2 regions of the Nitratireductor sp. J20-h4 genome follow, and region 2 is predicted to be linked to the other one. Evidence: riboswitches for the same ligand, from Rfam matches in the RefSeq annotation. Region 2 holds a riboswitch; the other holds the start of a gene.

Region 1 (14,166 bases), 1.4 Mb from region 2:
GCGATATGCCGGATCTGGGACTCACCGGCCAGCAAGCGCCGCGCCAGCGCGGCGAACTGGGCCGGACCGGTATCCGGCTGCGCCTCCAGCATACTGACCAGCCCCCGCGCGAGCTCGATATTGCCCTTGACGTTTCCTTCCAGCTTGGCGCGGATCAGGCTGATATCGCCGAGCACATCGGCGCGCAGATCGCGCCGGAACGCCTCGCGATTCTGGCTTTCGGCGAGAATGCCCGCAGCAACGACCACCACGAACACGATGGCTACGGGAATGTTCGTGACCCGGAACATCGTCTTGCGCATCCGGGCAAGGACTGACTTCATATGGTCCAACTGTCCAACCGGTGTTCTCGTCCAGCGACGATACCCAAATATCCGGAGACGATAGGTGGCAGTCCTTAAATTTGCATTGAGCGGGATACCCGGCCCCTTGCAGCGGCGCGGTCAGCGCGGTTGCCGCACCATCCCCTTCAGCCGGTAAAGCGCCTCGAGCGCTTCCTTGGGGGTCATGTCGTCGGGGTCGAGCGCCTCGAGCGCGCCGGTCAGGGGTTCCGCCTTAGCGGGCGGCGGCGGCGGGCGGTCGACGACGGCCGAAAACAGCGGCAGATCGTCGACAAGGCGTCCGGCCCTGCCCGACGTCTCGCTCGCCTCGAGCTGGACAAGCACCGCGCGGGCGCGCGCCACCACCCTCTCGGGCAGGCCGGCAAGACGAGCGACCTGCACGCCGTAGGAGCGGTCGGCCGCGCCGCGCCCGACCTCGTGCAGGAACACCACGTCGCCTTCCCACTCCTTCACCCGCATGGTGACGTTGGACAGGCGCTCGAGCTTGTCGGCAAGCGCCGTCATCTCGTGGAAATGGGTGGCGAAAATGGCCCGGCAGCGATTGTTCTCGTGCAGATATTCCACCGCCGCCCAGGCGATCGACAGGCCGTCGAAGGTCGAGGTGCCGCGGCCGATCTCGTCGAGTATGACCAGCGCGCGTTCGCCGGCCTGGTTGAGGATCGCCGCCGTCTCGACCATCTCGACCATGAAGGTCGACCGGCCGCGGGCCAGATCGTCGGAGGCGCCGACGCGCGAAAACAGCCGGTCGACGACGCCGATGCGGGCCTCGGCGGCCGGCACGTGGCCGCCCATCTGGGCAAGAATCGCGATCAGCGCATTCTGGCGCAGGAAGGTCGACTTGCCGCCCATATTGGGTCCGGTCAGAAGCCAGATCGCGCCGGGCCGGCCGGCATCGGCCGGCGACAGGTCGCAGTCGTTGGCCACGAACGGCTCGCCGTCCTGGGCGCGCAATGCCTTTTCCACCACAGGGTGCCTGCCGGCGATGATCTGGAAATCCAGACTGGTGTCGACCACCGGGCGGGCGTAACCCTCGTCCTCGGCCAGCACGGCAAGCGCCGTCGACAGGTCGAGCACGGCGAGCGCGCGCGCCCCGGCCCGGATCGCATCCGCACACGCCACCGCCTCGGCGACAAGCGTGGCGAAGATCTCCAGTTCGATCGTCAACGCGCGGTCGGCGGCATTGGCGATCTTGGTTTCGAGCCCGGCCAGCTCGGTGGTGGTGAAGCGCATCGCGTTGGCCATGGTCTGGCGGTGGATGAAGCGCGCCTTGGCCGCGTCCGTCCCGGCCAGCGCCGCGTGATGGTTGGCGGTGACCTCGATGTAATAGCCCAGAATATTGTTGTGGCGGATCTTGAGCGAGCGGATGCCCGTCTCCTCGACCAGGCTCGCCTCCATCGCCGCGATCACCCGGCGCGCCTCGTCGCGCAGAGCCCGCATCTCGTCGAGTTCGGCATGATAGCCGCGCCGCACGAAACCGCCGTCGCGTTTCAGCAACGGCAGTTCGTCGGCGAGCGCCGCCTTGAAATGATCGCGCGGTTTCGCCGGCAGCGCGGCGAGCGCGTCCAGCGCGCCGGCGATCTCGGCCGGCGGCGCGGCGTCTGCAAACAGCGCCGCCGCCTCGGCGGCGGCGGCCATCCCCGCGGCGAGCGCGCCCAGATCGCGCGGTCCGCCGCGATTGAGCGCCAGGCGGGCCAGGGCGCGCGGCATGTCGGCCACGCCCTTCAGGCTGGTACGCACGGCATCGGCAAGGGCCCGTTCGGCGCGGAAATAGGAGACCGAATCGAGACGCTCGTTGATGGTGCCGGGCTCGGTCAGCGGCGACATCAGCCGCTCGGCGAGCAAACGGGCGCCGCCGCCCGTTAACGTCCGGTCGATGACGTTGAACAGCGACCCCTCGCGCTTTCCCGACAGGGTGCGGGTGAGCTCGAGATGGGCACGCGTCGCCGGATCGATGAACATCGTCGTGCCGGCATCCTGGCGCGCGGGGCGCATCAGCGGCGGCCGCTCCGCCTTTTGCGTACGCTCGACATAGGCGATCGCGCCGCCGATCGCGGAGAGTTCCGCACGGGCGAAATCGCCGACCCCGTCAAGCGTGGCCAACCCGAAGAACCGCGCCGCGCGCTCGGCGGCGGCGGTCGATTCGAACAGGCTCGGCGGCAAGGGCGTGACGATCTGGCCGAGCGCGTCGAAGACCGGTCTGAAATCCGGGTCGTGGAACACCGGATCGGCGACGATCAATTCGCGCGGCTCGATCCGCAAGATGTCGGCCAGAAGCCGATCGGGCGCGGTGGCGGCAACCAGGAAGGTACCGGTCGAGATGTCGATCCAGGCCAGTCCCAGCCCGTCCTCGCCACGCACGCGCCCCAGCGCCATCAGATGGTTGGCCTCCGACGGCGCCAACAGCTTGTCCTCGGTGATCGTGCCGGGCGTGACCAGCCGCACCACGTCGCGGCGCACGACCGATTTGGAGCCGCGCTTCTTGGCCTCGGCCGGGTCCTCGGTCTGCTCGCACACCGCCACGCGATGGCCGAGCGCGATCAGCTTTTGCAGATAGTCGTCGGCGGCGTGGACCGGCACGCCGCACATGGGAATGTCCTCGCCGAGATGCTTGCCGCGCTTGGTCAGGGTGATGCCGAGGGCGCGCGAGGCCACCAGCGCGTCGTCGAAAAACAGTTCGTAGAAATCGCCCATGCGATAGAAAAGCAGCGAATCCGCGTTCGCCGCCTTGATCTCGGTATATTGCTCCATCATCGGCGTGGCCGCCGGGGAAGCGTTCTTGACGGGGCGATGCTGGTTCACAATCGGGCCGCGACCAAAGGTCCGTTTTCGCGTAAATCCTGAAACTGTTTCCTGCTTGGCGATTTACAGGCTTGAAGTGTAGCCTTAATCGAAACGCTCCACAAAAGAAGCGTCGAAAAGGCGCGAAACCGGGCAGGAAACACACGACAGTCATGGCCGAAAAAAGCAAGAACGATCAACAAGGTCCCTCAGTTTCGGCGGCGGAGGCGCTCGACTTCCACGCCGCCGGCCGTCCCGGCAAGCTCGAAATCAATCCCACCAAGCCGATGGCGACCCAGCGCGACCTGTCGCTGGCCTATTCGCCGGGCGTGGCCGCGCCGGTCAAGGCCATTCACGAGGATCCAAGCCGCGCCTTCGACTACACGACCCGCGGCAACATGGTGGCGGTGATCTCCAACGGCACCGCGATCCTCGGCCTGGGCAATCTCGGCGCGCTGGCGTCGAAACCGGTGATGGAAGGCAAGGCGGTGCTGTTCAAGCGCTTCGCCGACGTCGATTCGATCGATCTGGAAGTCGACACCGACGATGTCGACGAATTCATCAATTGCGTGCGTTTCCTGGGCCCGTCCTTCGGCGGCATCAATCTGGAGGACATCAAGGCGCCGGACTGCTTCATCATCGAAAGCCGCCTGCGCGAACTGATGGACATCCCGGTCTTTCACGACGATCAGCACGGAACCGCGATCATCGCCGCGGCGGGGCTGATCAACGCGCTCGAGATCACCGGGCGCGACATCAAGACGTCGCGGCTGGTCTGCAACGGGGCCGGGTCGGCCGGCATCGCCTGTATCGAGCTGATCAAGGCGATGGGCTTTCCGCCCGAAAACGTGACCCTGTGCGATACCAAGGGCGTCGTCTACCAGGGCCGCAAGGAGGGCATGAACCAGTGGAAGTCGGCCCACGCCGTCAAGACCGAGCTCAGGACATTGTCCGAGGCGCTCGAGGGCGCCGACATTTTTTTCGGCCTGTCGGCCAAGGGCGCGCTGACGCCGGCCATGGTCCAGTCGATGGCCAAGAAGCCGATCATCTTCGCGATGGCCAATCCCGATCCGGAAATCACGCCGGAGGAAGTGGCCGAAATCCGCACCGACGCCATCATGGCGACCGGCCGTTCGGACTATCCGAACCAGGTCAACAACGTGCTTGGCTTTCCCTATATTTTCCGTGGCGCGCTCGACGTGCGCGCCACCACCATCAACGACGACATGAAACTGGCCGCCGCCCATGCGCTGGCCGCCCTCGCCCGCGAGGACGTGCCCGACGACGTGGCCGCCGCCTATCAGGGCAACCGGCCGAAATTCGGCCCCAACTACATCATCCCCGTGCCCTTCGACCCGCGGCTGATCTCGGCCGTGCCGGTTGCCGTGGCCAAGGCGGCGATGGAGTCCGGCGTGGCCCGCCGGCCGATCCTCGATCTTTTCAACTATGCGCGGGATCTGTCGGCAAGGCGCGATCCGATCGCCTCCACCCTGCAGCGCATCTACGACCGCGTGCGCCGCCAGCCCAAGCGCGTGGTGTTCGCCGAGGGCGAGGAAGAACAGGTGATGCGCGCCGCCGTCTCCTACGCCAACCAGCGCCTGGGTACGGCGATCCTGCTCGGCCGCGACGAGCAGATCCGGGAAACCGCCAAGCAGGCCGGCGTCGACCTGAACAAGCCCGGGATCGAGATCATCAATGCGCGCCTGTCGCGCCGCAACGGCCTTTACGCCGACTATCTCTATGAGCGCCTGCAGCGCAAAGGCTTCCTGTTCCGCGACTGCCAGAGGCTGATCAACAACGACCGCAACCATTTCGCCGGCGCCATGGTCGCCCTCGGCGACGCCGACGCGGTGGTGACGGGCGTGACCCGCAACTATTCCACCGTGCTCGACGACGTGCGCCGGGTGATCGACGCCAAGCCCGGCCACCGGGTCATCGGTGTATCGATCGCGCTCTGCCGCGGGCGCACGGTGATCGTCGCCGACACCGCCGTGCACGACATGCCCAATTCGGAGCAGATCGCCGACATCGCCGAGGAGGTGGCCGGCTTTTCGCGGCGCATGGGCTACGAGCCGCGCGTGGCCATGCTCGCCTATTCGACGTTCGGCCATCCGCCGGGCGAGCGCTCCGAGCGCGTGCAGGAGGCGGTCAAGATCCTCGACAAGCGCCGGGTCGATTTCGAGTATGACGGCGAGATGGCCGCCGACGTGGCGCTCAACCCGAAGCTGATGGCGCAATATCCGTTCTGCCGCCTGTCGGGCCCGGCGAACGTGCTGGTCATGCCGGCCTTCCACTCGGCCTCGATCGCCACCAAGATGCTGCAGGAACTCGGCGGCTCCATGGTGATCGGCCCGCTGCTGGTCGGGCTGAACAAGCCGGTGCAGATCGTCTCGCTCAACGCCAAGGACAGCGACATCGTCAACATGGCCGCGATCGCGGCCTACAATGCCGGGGCATGACGCGCCGACCCGCGCCCCGAAAACGGGGTCGGCCAAGGCCGCTTTCAGTGTCCCGGCCTGTCGTCCTCGGCCTCGTCATCGGCGGCGGCGGGCTCGAAGCGCGCCTGCCACCGCGCCAGCAATCGCAGGCGGGCGGTCTCGCCGAGATGGCCGCAACGGTGCATCTCCTGGCGCAGGGCGAGCCGCAGGGCCGTGCGGGCGAGGCGGGTTTCGGACGGCGTGAAGCCGTCGGGCGCCTGACCGCGCGCCAGGGCGGTTAGCACCCGGTTCTTCTCAGCGACAGCCTCCGGAAGGCCATATGTCGCCAAAAGGGCCTGGAAGCCGGCATGCAGCGCGGCGTCGAAGGGCCGGTCCTCGCCCAGCGGGCCGATCACCGGATGGCCCGGATGCAGTGATGCGAGCGGCATCAGCCCGTCGGGAATCGGCGTGTTGGCGGAATGGGTGCGGCCCGTCCTGAGAAGTCTGGGCAGAACGTGGGTATGCGGCCCCGGCGGCGACACGCCGCCGGTGTCGGGACCGCCGATCTTCTGGAACACCTCGACCCGGCCGATCCCGGTGACGGCGACGCGATGCGGATGGGCGGCAAGAATTGCCGCCATCGCCGGGTTGCCGGGCTCCAGCAGCGAGCGGCCGACCGACGAACGCAGCACGGCAAGCAGCGCGGCGTCTCGGGTCCGGACGCAGAAATCCGACTGCGGCAACGACAAGCCCATATCGAACAGGATCGCGCCGCGATCCGCCTCGCGGATCGCACCGTCGTCGGGACCGAGTTCGCTGAGCGTCGCGCGGCAGGCGCGGCGGGCGGCGGCCTCGGGCAGGCACAGCGCCAGCGCATGGCTCCAGCGATGCCGTTTCGGGCTCAGCGTTTCATAGGCGACGGGAACGACTGCCGCCAGCGCCGCGTAGTCGAGCGCGACGCCGCCTCGCGCGGTGGCGCGCGTCAGCGTTTCGGGATCGTCCACGATCGCCGTCTCGCCGTCGTCGTGATGAAATTCGGCGATGGCGCCGAAAGTGCCCATGCTCCAGCCGCACTGCCAATCCGCCAGGGCGCGTCGCAACAGATTTTCAAGATCGTTCACCGGTGCACGGTCCTTTCGTTCTTGGCGTTCGACGCCACTAGGTCCAACGGCTGCACGACGAGACCGCCGGCTGCCTCGCCGAAAAAGGCTTCGACGGCATAGATGTCCCGCAGCCGTTGCGGCGTCAGCACCTGCCGGGGCGGGCCATCGGCGACGATGCGGCCGCGGTCGAGCAGCACCAGCCGCGTGCACCAGCGCGCGGCAAGCCCGAGATCGTGCAGGGAGGCGACGACGCCGCGGCCCTCGCGGGCGAGATCCGCGAAGAGGCGCATCAGGCCGATCTGGTGCTCGGGATCGAGGCCGGCGGTCGGCTCGTCGGCAAGCAGCAGCGGCGCCTCCTGCGCCAGCGCGCGGGCAATCAGCACCCTGGCCTTCTCGCCGCCGGATAGCTGGGTCGCCGGGCGGTGACGGAAGGCGGCGATCTCCATGCGCCCGAGCGCGGCTTCAACGGCCGCGCGATCCTGCGCGCCGGCGGCGGCGAACGGGCCGCGATGCGGCGCGCGGCCGAGCCCGACCAGCATTTCGACCGAAACCGGCCAGGCGATCTCGCGCTCCTGCGGCAGATAGGCGATGCGCAGGGCGCGCTCCCGCGCCGACAGCCCCGCCGCCGGCATGCCGCCGATCTCCACCGTGCCGCGCGCGGTAACCAGTCCCAGCGCCGCGCGCAGCAGGGTCGACTTGCCGGCGCCGTTCGGCCCGATCAGCCCGACGAATTCGCCTTCGCCGACGCGCAGCGACACCTCGCCGAGAACGTCGCGCCCGCCAAGCGCGACCCCGATCCCGGACAGGGCAAGCAGGCTCATGCCAGCCTCCCGCGGCTGCGCCAGATGAGCCAGAGGAAGAACGGCGCGCCGACGATCGCCGTCAGAACGCCGAGCTTGAGATCACGGCCGGGCGCGATCAGCCGCACCAGAATGTCGGCCGCCATCAGGACGCACGCGCCGCCGAGTGCCGATGCCGGCAAAAGCCTTGACGGGCGCGCGCCGACCAGAGGCCTGAGCAGATGCGGCACGACGAGGCCGACAAAGCCGATCGCGCCGGCCACCGCCGTCGCCGCGCCGACGCAGGCCGCGGTGCCGAAAACGGCCAGGAAACGTACCCGGCGCATGTCGACGCCGAGGCTCGATGCCGCGTCGCCACCCAGCGTCAGCGTGTCGAGCGGCCGGGCGAGCATGGCCAGCATCGCCCAGCCGAGGAGGATGAACGGGCCGGCCAGCCAGACATGGTCCATGGAGCGGTCGGTGAGCGAGCCCAGCATCCAGAACAGGATTTCGAGCGCAGCGAACGGGTTGGGCGACAGGTTGAGCGCCAGCGAGGTCATTGCGCCGGCGAAGCTCGACACAGCGACGCCGGCCAGAATGATGGTCAGCGTGCCGCCATGCATACCGGCCAATGCCTGGACGACGAGCACGCCCGCGACCGCGGCCGCCAGCGCCGACAGCGGCAGGGCGAGCGGAAAGGCGGCCGACAGGCCGGTATAGATCGCCAGCACGGCGCCGAGCGAGGCCGAGGCGCTGACGCCGATCAGCCCCGGCTCTGCCAGCGGATTGCGCAGGTAGCCCTGGAGCGCGGCGCCCGAAAGGCCGAGCGTGGCGCCGATCATCAGGCCAAGCAGCGCGCGCGGCAGGCGTATTTCGCGCATGATCAGGACAATCGCGCCGCCATCGCCGGAGACGAGCGCGGCAAGCGAATCGGCAAAACCGATCGCCGCCGGCCCGACCGTCAGCGACAGGACCAACAGCAGCGTCGTCGCGCCGCCGAGCAGCGCCAGCAACAGGCGGTAACGCGCCGGCTCGCTCATTCCTGCCCCGCCTCCAGCCTTCTCGCGGCCTGTTTGAGAATGCGCGCGGCAATCAGCGTGAACGGCGCGCCGCACAGCCAGTATTTGTCGGGTATGTCGACCTCGGCGATTTGGCGGGCGAAGGCGCGGAAGGCCGGATGGCGGAAATTCTCCTGGGCGAGCGCGGGGTCGTCGAAACGCTGCGCGCCGGTGACGACCAGGTCGGGATCGGCGGCAATCAGACTTTCCAGCGGCAGCCGGCCGGCGCCGGAAATGCCCAGGGCCGCGGCGATATTGTCGAGCCCGGTTTCGGCGATGACGGCGTCGGCGAGCGAGCCCGGCCCGACCGTGTAGCTGTTGGAGGAATAGACCGCCACCGAGCCCTCCGCCGGCGATGCTGCCAGCGCCGCCAGCCCGGCGTCGAGCGCGGCCGTCAGCGCCGCCGCCCGGTCCCGCCGCCCCAGAATCGCGCCCATGCGGGCGATGTTTTGCCGGATGTCGTCGAACCCGGTTTCCGGCGCGAACTCCTCGACGCGAAAGCCGAGCCGGCGCAGCAGCGCCACGGTCGTGCGCGTCGTGTAGGTGCCGGCGATCACCAGGTCCGGCCGCATCAGGAAGATTTCCTCCGCCAGGCCGTGATTGACGACATAGGCTCCGGCGCGCCCGGCAAGCACCGAGGCGCCCGGATCGGCAGCCAGATGCGAGACCGAATGGAGCTGGTCCTCATCCGCGATCAGCATGGCAAGCTGGTCGGTGCACAGATTCATCGACACGACGCGTTTGGGTGCAGACGCGGCGTGCGCGGTCGCCGACACGCAAATCGTCAGGGCGGCCATGCACGCCGCCCCGAGCCATCGACAAAGGAAAAGCCGTTGCGTCATCGCGCTCAGAAACTGCCCTTGAGACCGAAAAAGGCGACCAGGCCCTGGGCGTTGTAGCCGAGCACGTCCTCATACTCCTCGTCGAACAGGTTCTCGATACGGGCAAACCCCTCGACGGTTTCGTTGAAGCGGAAACTGCCGCCGACATTGACCACCGTATAGGGCTTCAGCCTCACACGGGAGGACGGAAAGGTCGAGAAGTCGAGATCGAGCATCTCGCCGTTGACGACGACTTCGCCGAAGACGCGGGCGCGGTTGTCGTAGAAACGATAGGCCGCGTTCAGCGATCCCGAATGTCTTGGCCGACGCACCTCCACCAGGCGCGGCCCGCCCGCCACCGCCTGCTCGGTGGCGTCGGTATAGGTGTAACTCGCCGTCGCGGTGAAGCCGTTGAAGAGATCGACCGTGGCGGCGACCTCGACGCCCTGGCGTTCGCTGCGGCCATCGAGATTGACCGGCGTCGGCAAAGGCCCGTCATAGGCGGTGGCGATCTCGTTGGTGAGATCCTGATTGAAATAGGTCAGGTCGACGATCAGCATGCCGCCGAAAAAACCCTGCTCGACGCCGACATCCCAGCCGAAGCTCTCTTCGGGCAGCAGGCCCGGATTGCCGATGAACTGGGTCGGCAGATACCCGAACTGCTCGAAAAAGGTCGGGTTGGTGACCCCGGTGCCCAGCGAGGCATGCAGGCGGGTGTCGATGCCGGGAATGCGCCAGGCGCCGCTGAGGCTATAGGTGGTGGCGTCGCTGAAGGCGTCGTTGTCGTCGCGCCGCAGCGCGGCATTGACGGAAAACTGGTCGAGGAACTCACCACGATATTCGCCGACGAAGGAATTGGTGGAGCGGGCGAGCTTGTTGGCCAGATGCGAGGGCAGGAAGGTTTCCCGCTCCCACTCATAGCCGCCGGTGAGCCGGTGGCGCGCTTCCAGCAGGCTCGGCGTGTCGAATTCCCAGCTCGCCTGGTAAAGCCCGTTATAGCGGCCGCCCGAATTGGACGACGTCACCGCGCCGCCGGCGGAATATTCGCGGAACGTGTCGCTGCCGGTGAAGCGCAGGCGCTGGGTCAGCGCGCCGTCGAGCGCGACATGGGTCGCGCCGAGTGAGCCGAACAGTTCGCGGCTCGCGACCTGGTCGTCGGTGTCGAGCACCTGGCCATAGGTCGGGCTGCCCCAGCCATAATCCTGTGCGTCGAGGTCGCTCTTGCGGTCCACGTAACGCAGCGTGCCGTCGACGCTGAGCGCGGGCGTCAGGTCGACCGTGAAACGGCCGTTGAGCGTGGCATTGCGGTCGCCGTCGCGTTCGGTGCCGTAATCGGAGACGTTGAAGCCGCCGGTATTGCGCAACAGGCCCGACAGTGCCACGTCGTAATTCTCGCCGCCGCCGCGCATCGACAGACCGCCGAGCCAGGTGCCGTCGGTGCCGGCCTCGGAGCGGATGGAGGTCGAAAATCCGTTGCGTTCGCCGCGCTTGGTGATGATGTTGATCACGCCGGCGGTGGCGTTGGAGCCCCAGAATGCGCTCTGCGGGCCGCGCAGCACCTCGATGCGCTCGATGTCGTCGACCAGAAGGCTGCCGAAATCGAACTCGCCCGAGGAGGTTTCGCTCATCTCGATGCCGTCGATCATCACCAGCACGTGGTTGCCCTCCGCGCCGCGCATGCGCAGCTGGGTCAGGCCGCCATAGGAACCGGTACGCGACACGGCCACGCCCGGCACCATGCGCAGGGCGTCGGCGACGTAACGCACCCGGTTTTCCTCCAGCGCCTCGCCCGAAATCACCGTATGGGCGCGGCCGGATTTCTCGGCCTCCACAGGCGTGCGCCCTTCGCTGATCAGCAACCGGTCGAGCTTGGTGATCTCGGTGTCGGCATCCGCCGGTTCCTCGGCCTGTGCGCCCGTCAGCCCGACGAATGCCAGCGTGCCGGCAACGATATATTTCCTGACCATACCTGTCCCTTGTGCGGTTGGTCGCGCAACGCGGCATGGCGTTGCGCGGCATCAATCAACCGCAGGCGGAGATCGGTCTTGGGCAGATCGGCAAACATAGGCGTCCTCACCCCTCGGCCGTTCCCGGCTGCGGCAACACTTCATCGAATGTCACCGCAACGGACGGCCGCGCCTGGACACACCCCGTGTCCTGGCATGGGTGACCGGTCCTGGCAGGTCTCCTGACTTCCGTCTCGTCGCCCGGCTCCGCCTTCCCGGCCGCGAACGGCCAGTGGCATCATGGAAGCGGGCTCAACGGTTACAGTTGCGGGGGCAGCCACGGATTTGGCCGGCATGCGGCCTCACCGTGTTCCCTTTTCATCCGCCCGAGGGCGGAACCAGTTCCGTGCGCGACCCTAGAGATATCAGCAAAAGCTTGTCAAGCGCGTGCGCGGAGAACTCCGGCGTGGTCCATCGGAAAGTTCTCGCTCATCGTTCCGTGCCCGAATAGGCCGGGAGGCGCGTCTCGATCGTGGCGCAGAGATCGAGCAGCGCCCGCTCCCTGCCCGGCTTGCCGACAACCTGGACGCCGAACGGAATTCCGTTCGCATCGCGCCCGATCGGCAGTGTGACCACAGGCCACCCCAGCAAGGTGACCGGAACGGTGAAGCGGGTCAGTGCGTCGAAATAGAAGAGCGGACCGGCGGCGGTGTCGAAGCGCTGTGCGTAGTCGCGCACCCCGGCCCTGTCCGAGCTCGGGTCGAGATGTCGAAACGCACACAGGCCGGTGACCGGCAGCACCAGCGCGTTGACGCCGTCAAAACGCGCGGCGGCCTCGCGCCGCGCTACGGCCATGCGCGCCAGATTGTCGGCATGGCGCGCACCGTCCCTGCGATATCCCGTATGAACGTGGGCGAGGAAACCCGGCGAACGCCGCGCCGGGCTCCGGTCGCGCCGTAGCAGCCAGCGAATCGGCGCTGGAATCAGCGCACCGGTCTCGTAGCCCATGATCTCGCCGAAAAGCCGGTAGCTCTCGGGTTTAAACAGGAGACGCATCGGGTCGGGCTCGACGTTAACGCCCGTGGCGGCGAGCCGGGTGGAAAACCCGTCCCAGACCGTGCGGGCCGCCGCCTCCATCGGCGGGGGCGAATCAGGCGTCCACAGGCCGATCCGGTACGATCCCGACGTTTCTTTTCCGGTTTCGGCTCTGGCAAGACAGTCCCAGAGAAAGGCGAGATCGTCGACCCGCCGCGCGATCGGCCCTATCCGCGCGAAGTGTTGCAGGCGCTGTCCGCCGGGCAGCATGCCGTCGGAAGGCCAGCCGCCCTCGGTCGGGGTGAGCGAGGTCACGCCGCACCATGCCGCCGGCAGGCGAAGCGAGCCGGCAAGATCGGCGCCGATATCGAGAAGGCTCATGCCGCTCGCCACCGCCGCCGCGCCGCCGCCCGAGCTGCCGCCTGCGGTGAAGCGGGGATCGTGCGGATTGCTGGTACGGCCGCGACGGCGGTTGAACGTCTGGAAATCGAGCGCGTTGGGCGGCAACGCGGTCTTGCCGGTCACCTCGGCGCCGAGCCCGACCAGCCTGGCCACGATCGTCGCGCTCGCCCGGTCCGCGCGCCGGCTGGGACGCTCGAGCCCGAATGTCCGCGGCCACCCCCCGGCCGCGATCTGGTCCTTGACCGTGACAGGCAGGCCGTTCAGCGGCCCTTTCGCCGTGCGGGGCGACTGTTCGCGACGGGCCTCGAACGCGTTGACGACCGGTTCGACGTCTTCGCGTCGGGCGCGCAAGGCGCGGTAGAGGGCTTCGCGCGTCGCTTCGTTTGCGAGCCCGGCGACGGTCTCGCGCAAAGGGCGGGTCAGGATTTCGGGTAGGTCGATGGTCATGGTCTTCTCCAACGCTGCGTTCGCCCCGTTGGATAAGCCCCGCCGACCGGCCTAGGCTTTCCCGATCGTGCTTTTGTGGATCGGAAGGTGGACAAGCGCGCTCAGCGCTGCACCCGGCGCCTCGGTCCGCGAGGTCAGATAGGTTTCCACCATCCATCCGGGCCGCAGCCTCAGCTTCAACCGGCCCAGGCCGACGCGCGCGGCGCGATGCCAGGTCAGGTGCAGCGTGTTCAGCGGCCCGTTATGGGGAAAGATTGCGTAGAGCCCGGCCTCGATCCCCGTCCGCCCCTCCGCCCAGGCCAGGCTGCGCTCGGTGTCGAAAAGCGCACCGAAATGGGCGACGGCACTCTGATCCTCGAAGGCAGCGGGACCTTGGGCATAACCGGCGGCGAAAGCCGCCTCGTCCTTGCCCAAGATGCGCGCCAGCTCGCCGAACGCGGCTCGTGTCGCAGCCAGGTCGGGGAAGTAGCGCCCGTCGATCATGCCGGTCGCCCGCCGCCAGCACAGCCATTGCTGCGGCATCTCCACCAGATCGCAGGCCATGGCGAACGATTGGACCTCGACAGGTCTCAGGAAAGGACGCGGCGGCGCGCCGCACAGGGCCGAATCGAGCCCATCGCGGCGAAAGGCATCGGGCGTGATGCCGAAATGCGCCTTGAAGGCACGCGTCAGCGCCGCGTGGGTCTCGAACCCGCAATCGAGTGCGATGTCGAGAATGCGCGCGTCGGTTTGGCAGAGCGCGATCGCCGCGCGTTCGAGCCGCCTGGCTCGGAGATAGCCGGCGACCGTTTCGCCCGTGGCCGCCGCGAAGCGGCGCTGGAAATGGTGCTGAGCCATTCCGCTATCCCTGGCCAGGTCGGCGATGCGGTGGCGGGCAGTCAGGTCACGCTCGATCGCCGCGCAGGCGCGGGCGATATTGGCGGCATTGCGGGCATGCCTGTCGGATGGGGCTGACATTGCCAGTCACTACGGAAAAATCGCCGCCGATCAAAGCCCGTAAAGCGCGCGGCCGGCTTGGATGCCGGCCCACCTTCGAGTG
Region 2 (14,166 bases):
GGCCGACCCAGGCGCGCCGGCGGCAAGACCTCGATGCCGGTCACCCGGCCTGTGGCGGCGTCCCATTGCGGTCGGCAGCCCATCAGCGCCAGCCCTTGCGCGATTTCCTCGCCGCCGGTGCGCAGGCTGGCGCTGCCCCAAAGATCGATCACCAGCGAGCGCGGCCAGTCGCCGTGATCCTGCAAGTAGCGCCGCAGCACTTCCTCGCTGGCCAGCCGGCCGAGCTCGAAGGCGGTCGGCGTCGGCATGGTGCGCGGATCAGCGGTGTAGAGATTGCGGCCGGTCGGCAGCACGTCCGTGCGGCCCCGCGCCGGCGCGCCGGCAGGGCCGGCCGCGACATGGCGCCCGTCGAGGGCTGCGATCAGCGCGTCGCGTTCGGCGCCGGCGCTGGCATGGCGGATTGGTTCGTCGTCGATTGCGGCCGCGCGGCCATAGATGTGCAGACCGTCCTTGACGGCGAAATCCTTCAGGTCGCACAGCCAGGCGTCAATCTTCATCAGCGCGGCGTCGGGATCGTCGGCGTCTGCGACCCCGGCCTGCGGGGCAAGACCGTTTTGCGCCGCCTTCTCCACGATCAGCCCGGCCAGACGGTCGCGCCGGAGCCGGTCGAGCCCGTCGGCCTGGGCGTATTCGTCGACCAGACGCTCCAGTTCCTGCTGCTCGGGCGACAGGCCGGCACCGGTCAACGGCGGTGGCAGGTGACCGATGGTGACGGCCGCGATACGGCGCTTGGCCTGCGCGGCCTCGCCCGGATTGGAAACGATGAAGGGATAGATCACCGGCAGGCCGCCGGTGACGATCTCGGGAAAGCAGGCGTTTGACAGCGCCACGGTCTTGCCGGGCAGCCATTCGAGCGTGCCGTGCGCGCCGACATGGATAAGTGCATGGCACCCTTGCCGCTCCCGCAGCCACAACCCGAAGGCAAGCAAGTCGTGGCGCGGCGGCAGGGCCGGGTCGTGATAGTCGGCACGGCGGTCCTCGGCGCGTCCGCGATCGGGGGCGAGCGCCACCGTGACATTGCCGAACGTCGCGGCGCGAAAGCCGAAATCCTCCGATCCGTCGGCGGGCGAGGGGCCCCACGCCGCCTCCACGGCCACACGCGCGGCCTCGGGCAGCGTTTCGAAATGGCGCGCATAGGTTTCGGCCGACACAGCCTCTTCGCCGCGTTCGATCAGCCGCAGCAGATCGCGCGGCGTTTCCGGAATGTTTTTAACGTCATAGCCGGCAGCCTTAAGGTCGGCGAGCATGGTCAGGACGCTGCCCGGCACGTCGAGGCCGACGGCGTAGCCGGTGCGCCCGGCCGCGCCCGGATAATCGGGCATCAGAATGGCGATGCGGCGTTTTGCGCGCGGCGTCGCCTGGAGCCTCAGACAGGCCGCGATTCGGTCCGCGACACCCGCCACCCGGTCGGGCTCGGGCCTGTTGACCTGGCCGCGATAGGCGAGCGCATCCTCGCTTTCGACCGTGTCCTTGAAGGAGATCGCCCCGGCGAGGATGCGCCCGTCGAGTTCGGGCAGGACAACATGCATGGCAAGGTCGGCCGGAGCCAGGCCGCGCGCGCCGCTCTGCCAGGCCTCGCGCCGCGTCGTGGCGATCACCGCCTGGAAAACCGGCACGCCGAGCGTGTCGTACAGCGTTTCGGCATCGGGTTCCGCGCCGCTGGCAAAGGCGGTTGTGGTGACGATGGCGCGCGCTGCCTGCTTCCGTGTCGTATCGAAGACGAAGGCGCGGACCGCCGGATCCTTCAGACTCGACACGAACAGCGGCAGGGCAAACATCCCGCGCGCGGCCATCGCCTCGAAAAGCCGGTCGATCGGCGCGACATCCTCGGCAAGCAGCATCGAACGGTAAAACAGCAGCGGCACCGTCGCCGCGCCGTCCGGCCGCGCGGCCAACGCGGTCACGGCATCGACCGCGCCGAGGCCGGGAAGATAGAACCCGGCCTTGGGCAGCGGTGCCGCCGGGTCCGCCTCGATGTCGTGGCCTGCGTGCACGGCCATCCGGCGCAGCAGCGCGCGCATATTCGCCGTCCCGCCCTCGCGGAAATAGGCGAGCAGGCCGATCTGTTCCTCGGGAGCGATCGTCGACAGTGCGGCGAGACGCTCGTCGCTCTCGCGGCATTCGCCCGGCAGCAGCGCCAGCGCGATGCCCTTTTGACGCGCGATCTCTGCCAGCCGGTCGCAGCCGTAGCGCCACCAGTCATACCCGCCCAGAATCCGCACCAGGATCACCTTCGCCTGGGCGGCGACGCTGTCGAGCCACAGATCGACCGACATCGGGTGGCGCAGCTCGCGCAGGCTGGCGAGCCTCAGCGACGGCACCGCCTCGCCTTCGGCCCGCCAGGCGGAGGCCAGCGCCGAAAGATCGCTGTCGGTGAACGACAGCGCCACCATGTCGGCCGGCGCCTGGCGCAGGTCGACCGGCTCGATCAGATCGTCGAGCGTCGCGGAACTGGTGGCGAGGATGTGCATCGCGCTGCTGTTCGTCCTCCTATGCCGCCAGGGTCTTTTCGATCGCGTCGCGGTCCAGGCCTTTCAGCCCGATCACCACCAGGCGCGTGCCTTTGGCCTCGTCTGGTGCCCAGGCGCGATCGTAATAATGCGACACGCGCGGCCCCACCGCCTGAACGAGCAGGCGCATCGGCTTGCCTTCGACATGGGCAAAACCCTTGAGCCTCAGCACGCCGGTATTTTCCGCCGCCGCCGTGACCCGGCGCGCGAGCGCGTCGGGGTCGGAAATCGCGGGCAGCTCGATCACATGCGTGTCGAAATCGTCGTGCTCGTGGTCGAGCATGCCGTCGTGATGCGTGTGCCGGTTCTCGATATCGTCCTCGACGGCGAGCCCCAGCCCGAGCAGCACCGACGGATCGACCTTGCCGTTGGCCGCCGGCACGATCTTGACGGCGCGGGCAAGGTGGCGCTCCACCGCCGCGCGGGCACGGCCGGCCTGGGCTTCGTCAAGCAGGTCGCTCTTCGACAGGATGACGAGGTCGGCGCAGGCAACCTGATCCTCGAACACTTCCTCGACCGGATCGTCGTGGTCGAGTGTTTCGTCGGCCGCGCGCTGGGCGGCGAGTGCGTCCATGTCGGCGGCGACCCGGCCGTCGGCGAGCGCCGGCCCGTCAACCACCGCCACCACGCCGTCGACGGTCACCCGCCCCTTGATCGCCGGCCACTGGAACGCCTGCACCAGCGGCTTGGGCAGGGCCAGGCCGGAGGTCTCGATCAGGATATGGTCGACCTTCGGCTCGCGCGCCAGGATCTGGTCGAGCGCCGGCACGAAATCGTCGGCGACCGTGCAGCAGATGCAGCCATTGGCCAGTTCGAGTACGTTTTCTTCCGGGCAGTTCTCGATGCCGCAGCCTTTCAGGATTTCGCCATCGATGCCGACATCGCCGAACTCGTTGACGATGATGGCGATGCGCCGGCCGTTGGCGTTCTCGATCAGGTTGCGGATCAGCGTCGTCTTGCCCGCCCCGAGGAAACCGGTGACGACGGTGCAGGGGACGCGGTCGGCGGAAGCAGTCATGATGAAACCTTTTGGGTTGCGGCAGGGGCGATGGCGGTTGCGGGCGGCAATCTGGAAACCAGCCCGCGCTTGAGACATTCGGGCCGTCCGCGCCAGGGCATGAGGCCATTATCGGAGGTCTGGAAGAGCTTGGCTCCGGCCACCAGGTCGGCGCCGTTTTCGACCGCGAGGTCGCCGAACACGTAGCTCCAGGCGCCCTCGCACAACAGCGCCGCGCTCAGCCGGCGCTTGCAATTGCCCAGGCATTCGACCTCAGCGATCCGGATGTCGGCATCCTCGTTGGCCGCGCGTGCTGCCTCGGCGAGAAAATGTCCCGGACGCGGCCGGTCGTCGGCGCCGTCCGCGCCGCGGCACGAACTGCACACAAGGATCGTCGCTATGGCGGGCGTCGGCGCGTCTACCGTTGCGGCCGGGTCCGTCGCGGACGAATCAGTCCTGTCGTCGAAGGTCAATCATCGAACTCCTTGCCCGGGTCACCCGCCGGACGGTTAGGATTGCTGTTGCGACGGCAGGTCTCCTGGCTTGCGGGTCGCCGCACCGCGCCGCCTTCCCGGACAAATCCAGTGGCAATCGACGCGAAGCTCGCCGCTCACAGTTGCGGGGACAGCCGCGGAGTTGAAGCCGGTCGCTTCGCACCGCGTTCCCTCTTAGCCCTTCCGCGTGGAAGGGAACCGTCAGGCCGGCATTTAGGCCGTGAGCGACAGGGCTGTCAATGCAAGGCCTGCATGGCCGCTTGCCGGCACGGCGCGGCTGTAGGACCCTGCCGATCCCGCCTGGATCGCAACGGACGCACACTATGGAAGACTTGATCGGGTTTCTCGTCGCCGGCTTGGTGCTGACCGGCAGTCCGGGTCCCAATACGCTCAGCCTCGCGGCGGCGGGAGCGGCGTTCGGTGCCCGGCGCGGCCTCGGCTACATGACGGGCCTTCTCGTCGGCATGGTGCTTGTCATGGCGCTGACGGCGAGCGGCATGATCGCCATCGTCCTGGCCGTGCCCGCGCTCTCGCCCGTGGTGACGGCCGCCGCCGCTGCCTATTTCATCTATCTGGCCTGGCGCATCGCCACCGCCCCGCCGATGTCGAAGGCGCCGCAGACCGGGCGTGCGCCCTCGCTCGGCGACGGGATCGTGCTTTCGCTGCTCAACCCCAAGGCCTACGCCGCGATGGCGGCGATGTTTTCCGGCTTCGTTCTGTTTGGGGGCTCTTCCATCGTCGACGCGTTCATCAAGGCGGGACTGCTGCTCGTCATCCTTGCTCTGGTCAACACGGCATGGCTCGCCGGCGGCGCGTTGCTGACCCGGTTTCTGCGCCGGCCTAGGCTTAATCGCGTCATCAACATTGCTTTCGCCGCGATGCTGATCCTGTCGGTCGCGCTCGCGTTCCGCATGTGAACACCTGGCACGCCGACGCCGATTCCGGGCTGTCATGTCGGCATCGGGACAGCGAAGCGGGAGAATTGAGGTTTGCGCCCGTTTCGAATTGCGTTATGACTGCGGCTGTCGATGGTTCCCGAGAGAACAAGGGAATGCGGTGCGGGTCTCGTGCCCAAATCCGCGGCTGCCCCCGCAACTGTAGGCGGCAAGCTCCACCCCAAAGGCCACTGAAGCGCTGCTTCGGGAAGGCGGGCAGGGAGCGTCGAGCCGCAAGCCAGGAAACCTGCCGTCGTCGTGAACGCAATGCCAAGGCCCTCGGGTGGAGGGCGAAAGGACAGGACATGAATTCGAACACCACGACCTTGGGCGCTTCCGCCTCGACCCGATCCCGCGCCATGCCGTTGGCGATGGCCGCGTTGCTCGGACTTTTCGTTGTCGCGGTTTCGGGCTTCGCCCCGATGGAGGCGGTCCACAACGCCGCCCACGACTATCGTCACTCCATGGCTTTTCCCTGCCACTAACGGGTGATCCGACATGTCCGATCTTCGTAACGTCGTGTTCGTCGCGGCGCTCGCTGGGCTGTTGGCCGGGCTTGTGCTGACGGCCATGCAGGTCTACGCGACCGTGCCGCTGATTCTCCAGGCCGAGACTTTCGAGAGCGCCGGCGGCGGCCATCATGGCGACGCCGCCGCCTCCGAAGAGGCAGGCGCGGAAGCCTGGGCGCCGGCCGACGGGATGGAACGCAATCTTTACACCGCGCTTGCAGCAATCGTCACCGGCATCGGTTTCGGGCTTCTGCTGGTCGCGGCGTCTGAATTCGCCGGCGGCATTGCCGGCTGGCGTCAGGGGCTCGTCTGGGGTTTTGCCGGTTTCGCCGTGTTCACCCTGGCGCCTGGCCTCGGCCTGCCGCCCGAATTGCCGGCCATGCCGGCGGCCGACCTCGTGGCGCGGCAGGTCTGGTGGATCGCCACCATCGCCGCGACCGCGGCCGGCCTGGCGCTGATCGCGTTTCGCGCCTCGGCCTTGTGGGCGGTTGTCGGGGTGGCGCTGATCGTGGCGCCGCATCTGGTCGGCGCGCCGCAGCCGGTCAGTCACGAATCGCCGGTTCCGGCCGATCTGCATCATCGTTTCGTCGTTGTCGTCACCGTCACCAACCTCGTGTTCTGGCTGGTGCTGGGCGCGGCGGTCGGTGCCCTGCGGCCGCGCTTCTTCGGTCGCGCCGACAATGCGCGGACGCGCTTTGCCTGACAAAGGGCGGCTGATCCTGGTGCTTGGCGGTGCGCGTTCCGGCAAGAGCGCGCACGCGGAAAAACGCATCGAGGCGCAACCGCCGACCTGGACCTATCTGGCGACCGCGCAGGCTTTCGATGCCGAAATGAGCGAGCGCATCGCCATACACCGGGCCCGGCGCGACGGACGCTGGTCGACGCACGATGCGCCGCTCGATCTCGTCGGTGCGCTGGATACCCCGGAGGCCGACGGCCCGGTTCTGGTCGACTGCCTGACCTTGTGGTTGTCGAACCAGATGCTGGCCGGCCAGGACGTGGAAGCCGAGACCGCCCGTCTTGTCGCGGCCCTTGCCGCCCCGCGCGGGTTTTGGGTCGCCGTCGCCAACGAGGTCGGTCTCGGCATCGTGCCGGACAATGCGCTCGCCCGCCGTTTTCGCGACGCGGCCGGGCGCCTCAACCAGGCGGTCGCGGCCGTGGCCGACGAGGTCGTCTTCATGGTCGCCGGACTGCCGATGCGGGTGAAATAGATGAAACAAGTCAGCGAAACCGAGGCCGCGCGCCATCGCGCCAAGATGGAAAAGCGCAAGGCGGTCCAGGATGCCGAAGTGGCGTCGAAAAAGATCGAAAAGGGCCTGCTGATCGTCAACACCGGCCCGGGCAAGGGCAAGTCGACGGCGGCTTTCGGGCTGGCGCTGCGCATGCTCGGCCACGGCCGCAAGGTCGGCGTCGTCCAGTTCGTCAAGGGCGCCTGGCACACCGGTGAGAAGGACGCGCTTTTGACTTTCGGCGACAAGGTGGAATGGTATGCGATGGGCGAGGGGTTCACCTGGGAGACCCAGGACCTGAAGCGCGACGTGGCCGCCGCCGAGGCCGCCTGGGCCAAGGCCGAGGCATTGATGGCTGATCCCGAAATCGGCCTCGTCATTCTCGACGAGCTCAACATCGCCCTGCGCTACGACTATCTCGACCTTGAAAAGGTTGTGGAGACGCTGCAAGCCCGCCGCGACGATCTGCATGTCGTCGTCACCGGCCGCAACGCCAAGCCCGCTTTGACGCAGGCCGCCGACCTCGTCACCGAGATGGGCCAGGTCAAGCACCATTTCGCCGCCGGCGTGAAGGCGCAAAAGGGCATCGAGTTCTAGCAATGCCTGACCGTCCGGCCCGGACCACGCCATCATGACGGTACGTGCGCTGATGTTCCAGGGCACCGGCTCCGATGTCGGCAAGACGCTGGTCGTGGCCGGCCTGGCCCGCGCTCTGACCAGGCGCGGCCTGCGCGTGCGTCCGTTCAAGCCGCAGAATATGTCGAACAACGCCGCCGTCACCGCCGACGGCGGCGAGATCGGCCGCGCCCAGGCCTTGCAGGCGCGCGCTGCCGGCGTCACGCCCAGCGTGCACATGAACCCGGTTCTGTTGAAGCCGCAGGGCGAGACCGGCGCGCAGATCGTCGTCCAGGGCCGGGTCCGGGGCACCGCGCGCGCGGCCGACTATCAGGGCGTCAAGCAGAGCCTGCTGCCGGCCGTGCTCGACAGTTTCGCGCGTCTGAAGCAGGAGGCCGACATCGTCCTGGTCGAGGGCGCCGGCAGCGCCGCCGAAACCAATCTGCGTGCCAACGACATCGCCAATTTCGGCTTCGCGCGCGCCGCCGACGTGCCGGTGGTGGTGATCGGCGATATCGACCGGGGCGGTGTCATCGCCAGCCTGGTCGGCACCAAAGCGGTGATCGACCCGGCCGACGCCGCGCTGGTCGTCGGGTTTCTCGTCAACCGTTTTCGCGGCGATCCGGCCCTGTTCGTCGACGGCATGAACGAAATCGCCAGGCGCACAGGCTGGACCGCCTTCGGGCTCTTGCCGCATTTTGCCGATGCGAACCGCCTGCCGGCGGAGGACGCGCTGGCGCTGACCGGCAAGGACCGGCGCAGCCGCGCCGGGGGGCGGGTGAAGATCGCGGTACCTATTCTGCCGCATATTTCCAATTTCGACGATCTCGACCCGCTCGAGGCCGAACCCGACGTGGCGCTGACACGGTTGTGGCCGGGCACGCCGGTTCCCGGCGATACCGACCTCGTGCTGCTGGTCGGTTCCAAGGCCACGATCGCCGATCTGGCCGCCCTGCGCGCGGCCGGCTTCGATGTCGATATCGCCGCGCATCGTCGGCGCGGCGGTTTCGTGCTCGGCCTGTGCGGCGGCTACCAGATGCTCGGCCGCACCATCGACGATCCCGACGGCGTGGAAGGACCGGCCGGACGGGTCGAAGGCCTCGGCCTGCTTGACGTCGACACCCGCCTGACCGGCGAAAAATCTCTGGTCGAGGTGCGTGGCGACACCGCCGACGATGTCTCCTTTCACGGCTATGAAATGCATATCGGCGTCACCGCCGGTCCCGACGCCGCGCGGCCGTTCGCCACCATCGCCGGCCGGGCCGATGGTGCCACCGCGCCCGACGGCCGCGTTGCCGGCACCTATGTACACGGCCTGTTCGCCGACGATCGCCAGCGCGCCGCCTGGCTGGAGCGTCTTGGTGGCGCCGCCTCCGGGCTTGATTACGAGGGCGGCGTCGAGGCCGCGCTCGACGGACTGGCCGACCATATGGAGGCCCATCTCGACATTGACGGGCTGATCAAAAATGCGCGCTGACCAACACGGCGAGCGCGCCGGTCGACACAATCAACAGCGCATCCGCCCACCGGTAAAGGGTAAGCGCGCGGCGAATATCGCTCGCGTCGGCGCCCCGGCGGCCGCCTCGGCCCATCACCGCGTCGTCCACCACATGCCCGCCATAGGTGCGCGGCCCGGCGAGCGCCAGGCCGAGCGCGCCGGCCATCGCCGCCTCCGGCCATCCGGCATTGGGCGAGTGGTGGTTTTTCGCATCGCGCCGGACCGCCTTCAAGGCGTCGCGGCCGGACACCGAGGGAAGAAGCGCCGCGGCGGCTACGATGGCCAGCGCCGTCAGCCGCGAGGCCGGCAGGTTGATCAGATCGTCGAAGCGGGCGGCGGCGCGACCGAAGGCCTCGTGGCGTGGCGTGCGGTGACCGATCATCGAATCGGCCGTGTTGACCGCCTTGTAGATCGCGATCCCCGGCAGGCCGGCGAGCGCGAGCCAGACGAGCGGCGCGGCGACGCCGTCGGAAAAATTTTCCGCCAGACTTTCGATCGCCGCGCGGCTCACCCCGGCCTCGTCGAGCGTGTCGGGGTCGCGCCCGACGATCTGCGACACCGCCGCCCGTCCGGCGTCAAGCCCGCCGGTTTCCAGCGCGTCGGCGACGGCCGCGACATGATCGTCGAGGCTTTTTTGCGCGATCAGCGTTGCCGCCAGGCAGGCCGCGAGCGCGACGGCTATGGACGTGGGCAGGGTCATAAGCAGCGCCTGCAGGCCCAGCCCGGCGCCGCCGGCGAGCGTTGCAATCGTCACCAGCGCAGCCAAACCGGCTTGTCGACGACGCGCCGTGCTGTCCGTCTCCCGGTTCCAGCGCCGGTCGAGACGCTCGATCAGCGCGCCGATCCAGGTCACCGGATGACCGATCGCCGTAAACAGGCGGTCGGGATAGCCGGTGGCGCGCTCGACAAGCAGCGACAGAAAGGCGATGGACAAGAACATGGCGTTGCAACGGGCTGAAAAAACCGCGGTTTCCGATCATGGCGGCAGCCTCGACGCGGCAAGGGCGCTGTTTGCCGACGCGCCGCAGCCGTGGGTCGACCTGTCGACCGGCATCAACCCGCACGCCTATCCGCTTTTCGACCTGCCGGCCACCGCTTTTTCGCGCCTGCCCGAGCCGGGCCGGATCGCCGAACTGGCGGCGGTCGCCGCCGGCGCCTATCGCGCCGGGCCAGATGTCGCCGTCGTACCGGCGCCCGGAACCCAGGCCTTGCTGCCGCTGGTAATGCGGCAGGTCCCTCCCGGCCGCGCCCGGGTGCTCGGACCGACTTATGCCGAACATGCGCGTTGCGCGCGCCTTGCCGGCCACGCGGTCGAGGAGGTGTCGTCCGTCGGCGCGTTGTTTGACGCCGACCTCGCCGTCATCGTCAATCCGAACAATCCGGACGGCCGCTCTGTTGCGCGCGAAACCCTGCTCGCGCTTGCCGGCCATATGCGCGCCAAAGGCGGGTTGCTGGTCGTCGACGAGGCGTTCATGGATGTCGGGCCCGCCGAGCATAGTCTCGCCGGTGGCTGCGGGGCAGGCGGGGTCGTCGTCCTGCGCTCGTTCGGGAAATTCTTCGGCCTTGCCGGTATCAGGCTCGGCTTCGCGCTCGGCGCGCCGGACCTTGTGGCTGGATTGGCCGCTAGGCTTGGTCCGTGGGCGGTCTCCGGTCCGGCGCTCGAGATCGGCCTGCGGGCGCTGGAAGACCGGGCCTGGCAGACGCGGATGCGCGCCCGGTTGCGGGCCGAGCGCGCGCGTCTCGATGCATTGCTTGCCGCAGCCGGAATCGAGCCTAGCGGCGGAACACCGCTTTTTGCCTTCGTGCGCGATCCGGCCGCGCCGGACTTGTTTGCATGGCTGGGCGCTTCCGGCCTGTACATCCGTCGCTTCGCAGAGCGACCCGATTGCCTGCGGATCGGCCTGCCCGGCGACGACGCCTGGCCGAGGCTCGAGGCCGCGCTTGCAGCCTGGTCCGCGCGAAACCAGCCTGCCGATCCGGCCAAAGAGGCGGAGAAACGATGATCTGGGTCTGTCCACTCTCGCGGCTTGACGACACGATCAGCACGACCGGCGCGCGCCGGCTTTTGACGCTGCTCAAACACGGAACGCCGTTCGACCGGCCGGCGCCGATCGCCGCCGATCAGCACCTTTTGCTGTCGATGCACGACATTGTCGAGGAGGCGCCCGACATGGTGGCTCCAGCGCGCGCGCATGTCGAAAGCCTGATCGCATTCGGCAGGGGCTGGGATCGCGCCGCGCCTCTGGTGATCAACTGCTTCGCCGGCATTTCGCGCTCCACCGCCTCCGCCTACATCATCGCCGCCGCCCTGGCGCCGACGCGCGGCGAGGCCGAACTCGCCCGCACATTGCGCCGGCTTTCGCCCTCCGCGACCCCGAATATCCGGCTGGTCGCGCTGGCCGACGACCTTCTGGGGCGCGACGGGCGCATGGTCGAGGCGGTGCGCTCGATCGGTCGCGGCGCCGATGCCTTCGAGGGTGCACCCTTCGCGCTGTCGATCGACGCCTGACGATGTATCCGACGGCGATGGCGACGCAGTGGCACGCGCGACGGAGACGGATGCGTGCACGCCCCGCGGCCCCGCGGTTTGATGCTCCAACAATTGACTTTGCGGACATGGGGGGTACTAGCTCCGCGCACCGAAGCGTACGGGGAAAATGCCGCCTATGACCAATGTCGCTCTTACCGGTCTGGCCCGTGATCTGGCGCGGCGGGCGGATGAAGGCCGCCCCGTGCGTGTCGGGGTGATCGGCTCCGGCGAGATGGGCACCGACCTGGTGACCCAGGCCATGCTGATGCGTGGCATCGAGGTCTGCGCGATCTCGACACGCAGGCCGCATACTGCGCGCGCCGCGATCCGCATCGCCTATGGCGACGAGACGATGGCGCGCGAGGCCGACACGGCTTCGGCCGCCACGGCGGCAATTGAGGCCGGCAAGATCGCCATCATCTCAAACGAATTGCTCGTCACCAACCCGCTTCTCGACGTGGTCATCGACGCAACCGGCAAGCCCGGCGTTGCCGCGGATTTCGACCTGATGGCGATGGAGCACGGCAAGCATGTGGTGATGATGAATGTCGAGGCCGACGTCACCATCGGCTGCCTGCTCAAGCAGGAGGCCGACCGGCTGGGCGTCGTCTACACGGTCGGCGCGGGCGACGAGCCCTCATCGTGCATGGAACTGATCGAATTCGCGTCCGCTCTCGGCTATTCCATCGTCTCGGCCGGCAAGGGCAAGAACAATCCGCTCAACCATGACGCCGTGCCCGACGACTATGTCGAGGAGGCGACGCGGCGCAACATGAACCCGCGCATGCTGGTCGAGTTCGTCGACGGGTCCAAGACCATGGTCGAGATGGCCGCGATCGCCAACGCCACCGGGCTGGTGCCGGACGTCCCCGGCATGCACGGGCCGAACGCGGACCGCGACGAGATGGTCAAGGTGCTGATTCCCAGGCAAGACGGCGGCATCCTGACCCGCAAGGGCGTGGTCGACTACACGGTCGGCAAGGGCGTGGCGCCGGGGGTGTTCGTCATCGTCGAGGCGACCCATCCGCGCATCATCGAGCGCATGGACGACCTGCATATCGGCACCGGCCCCTATTACAGCTTCTTTCGACCCTACCATCTGACCTCGCTCGAGGTCCCGCTGACGGCCGCGCGCATCATGCTGACCGGCAAGCCCGACATGGTGCCGCTGCCGCGCCCCGTGGCCGAGGTCTGCGCGCTCGCCAAGCGCGATCTTGCCGCCGGCGAGGTTTTCGACGCCATTGGTGAGACCTGCTACCGCTCCTTCACCATGACGGTGACCGACGCGCGCGCCAAAAATGCCGTTCCCGTTGGCCTGCTTGAGGGCGGCAAGGTGCTGAAGCCGGTCAGGAAGGGCGAATTGCTGACCACCGACAACGCCGCGCCCGACCCGAATACGCGGCTTTTTGCGCTGCGCCGGCGTCAGGACCAGATGCTGTACCCATAGCAAGCGGCCGAAAACCGCGCCGCGGGCCCCGAGGGGCGCGGCCCGACTTCAAAAGCGAAGAGTCTCCACCGTTTTTGGCACGGGTCTTGCGACAGGCCTGTGTGTGGCGGCGCGCGACGGTGCTTGCGCGTCCAGACGAGGGAGCACGACGGCCGAATGAACCAGAATGACACGGTGGCCCGTATCAGGGCGGCACATCGCAGCGCGGCCAAAGCCAGAATCCGGCTCGAAACCCTCGATTCGTGGCGCGGCATCTGTGCGTTGCTCGTGGCGGTGATGCATTTTCCGGCCTCCGGTCCGCTCGCGGAAAGCCCGGTCGTGCGCAACGCCTATCTGTTCGTCGACTATTTTTTCGTCCTGTCTGGCTTCGTGATTGCCTATGGCTACGGTGCCAAGCTGGTCAACGGCGTCAATTATCTGCGCTTCGTCATTCTGCGGATCGGCAGGATCTACCCGCTCCACGTCGCCGTCCTGGCCCTGTTCGTCGCCTTCGAGGCGTTGCGCTGGGCCGTTCCGGCGCTGGCCGGAAACGGCGCGGCCCCGTTCACAGGAGGCAACAGCCCGTTCGAACTGTTGACGAGCCTTGCCCTTCTCAACGGCATGGGCGTCGACAGCCGGTTGACCTGGAACGGGCCGAGTTGGAGCATCTCGGCCGAGTTCTGGACCTATACCCTGTTCGGCGGGCTTGTGGTTCTGCTCGGGCGTCGCTCCTGGATCGCGCTGGTTGTTGCCGTCGTCACCGCCCCGGTGGTGCTCTACCTGTTTTCGCCCGACTACATGGACGCGACCTGGGATTTGGGTTTCGTGCGCTGTGTCTATGGTTTTTCGCTCGGCGCGCTGCTCTATTTCCTGGCCGGTGACAGACTGCTGTCGGCAAAGGCGCGCCAGGCGGCGGAGCCGACCGCGCGCGCGAGTGTGCTCGAATTCGCGGCCATCGTCCTCGTTGGCCTGTTCGTCGCCCTCGCCGGCGACAATGCGGCCAGCATCGCGGCGCCGTTTGTGTTTGCGCTGTCCTTGTACGTTTTCGTTCTGGAGGGCGGTGTATTCAGCCTTATGCTGAGGACGCGACTCTTCCAGTGGCTTGGGGCGCTCTCCTACGGCATCTACATGGTGCATATTTTCGTTCAGGCGCGGATGATCAACCTTGCCAGTGTGCTGGAGAAGATCGTCGGGGTCGAACTGATCGGCGCTTTCCAGATCAATGGACAGGACTTTTACGGATTTGGCCTCAACGGACCGGTTTTCGGTACGCTGATGGTGGCGGCGATGATCGTGGCGGTGGTGGCCGTGGCGCTGATCGCGCATCTGCTAATCGAAAAACCGTTCCAGCGGCTGTCGAGAAAATTCGCCGACATCTATGCCGGGCACATCATGGCCTTGCATCCGGGTGCAGGCGGTGTCG

Evidence for each region. Region 2 has a riboswitch for cobalamin ahead of ACT2B0_RS05575 (CbtB domain-containing protein). Riboswitches for the same ligand answer to the same signal wherever they lie in the genome.
Region 1: another riboswitch for cobalamin. It lies ahead of ACT2B0_RS20250 (TonB-dependent receptor plug domain-containing protein); the one in region 2 lies ahead of ACT2B0_RS05575 (CbtB domain-containing protein).

What each region holds. Positions count from the first base shown of each region.
Region 1 covers NZ_CM165557.1:4,168,523-4,182,688, forward strand. Annotated here, with positions in the region: gene ACT2B0_RS20215 (bifunctional diguanylate cyclase/phosphodiesterase) at 1-323, opposite strand, end outside; gene mutS (DNA mismatch repair protein MutS) at 444-3,092, opposite strand; gene ACT2B0_RS20225 (NADP-dependent malic enzyme) at 3,293-5,578, shown strand; gene ACT2B0_RS20230 (DUF6925 family protein) at 5,623-6,657, opposite strand; gene ACT2B0_RS20235 (ABC transporter ATP-binding protein) at 6,654-7,460, opposite strand; gene ACT2B0_RS20240 (FecCD family ABC transporter permease) at 7,457-8,458, opposite strand; gene ACT2B0_RS20245 (ABC transporter substrate-binding protein) at 8,455-9,273, opposite strand; gene ACT2B0_RS20250 (TonB-dependent receptor plug domain-containing protein) at 9,324-11,264, opposite strand; cobalamin riboswitch at 11,459-11,661, opposite strand; gene ACT2B0_RS20255 (amidase family protein) at 11,733-13,127, opposite strand; gene ACT2B0_RS20260 (helix-turn-helix domain-containing protein) at 13,179-14,084, opposite strand.
Region 2 covers NZ_CM165557.1:1,144,073-1,158,238, forward strand. Annotated here, with positions in the region: gene cobN (cobaltochelatase subunit CobN) at 1-2,471, opposite strand, end outside; gene cobW (cobalamin biosynthesis protein CobW) at 2,491-3,528, opposite strand; gene ACT2B0_RS05565 (DUF1636 family protein) at 3,525-3,980, opposite strand; cobalamin riboswitch at 4,019-4,219, opposite strand; gene ACT2B0_RS05570 (LysE family translocator) at 4,325-4,918, shown strand; cobalamin riboswitch at 5,004-5,205, shown strand; gene ACT2B0_RS05575 (CbtB domain-containing protein) at 5,242-5,421, shown strand; gene ACT2B0_RS05580 (CbtA family protein) at 5,435-6,148, shown strand; gene cobU (bifunctional adenosylcobinamide kinase/adenosylcobinamide-phosphate guanylyltransferase) at 6,141-6,656, shown strand; gene cobO (cob(I)yrinic acid a,c-diamide adenosyltransferase) at 6,657-7,271, shown strand; gene ACT2B0_RS05595 (cobyric acid synthase) at 7,306-8,766, shown strand; gene cbiB (adenosylcobinamide-phosphate synthase CbiB) at 8,750-9,727, opposite strand; gene cobD (threonine-phosphate decarboxylase CobD) at 9,726-10,790, shown strand; gene ACT2B0_RS05610 (tyrosine phosphatase family protein) at 10,787-11,296, shown strand; gene ACT2B0_RS05615 (NAD(P)H-dependent oxidoreductase) at 11,454-12,764, shown strand; gene ACT2B0_RS05620 (acyltransferase family protein) at 12,921-14,166, shown strand, end outside.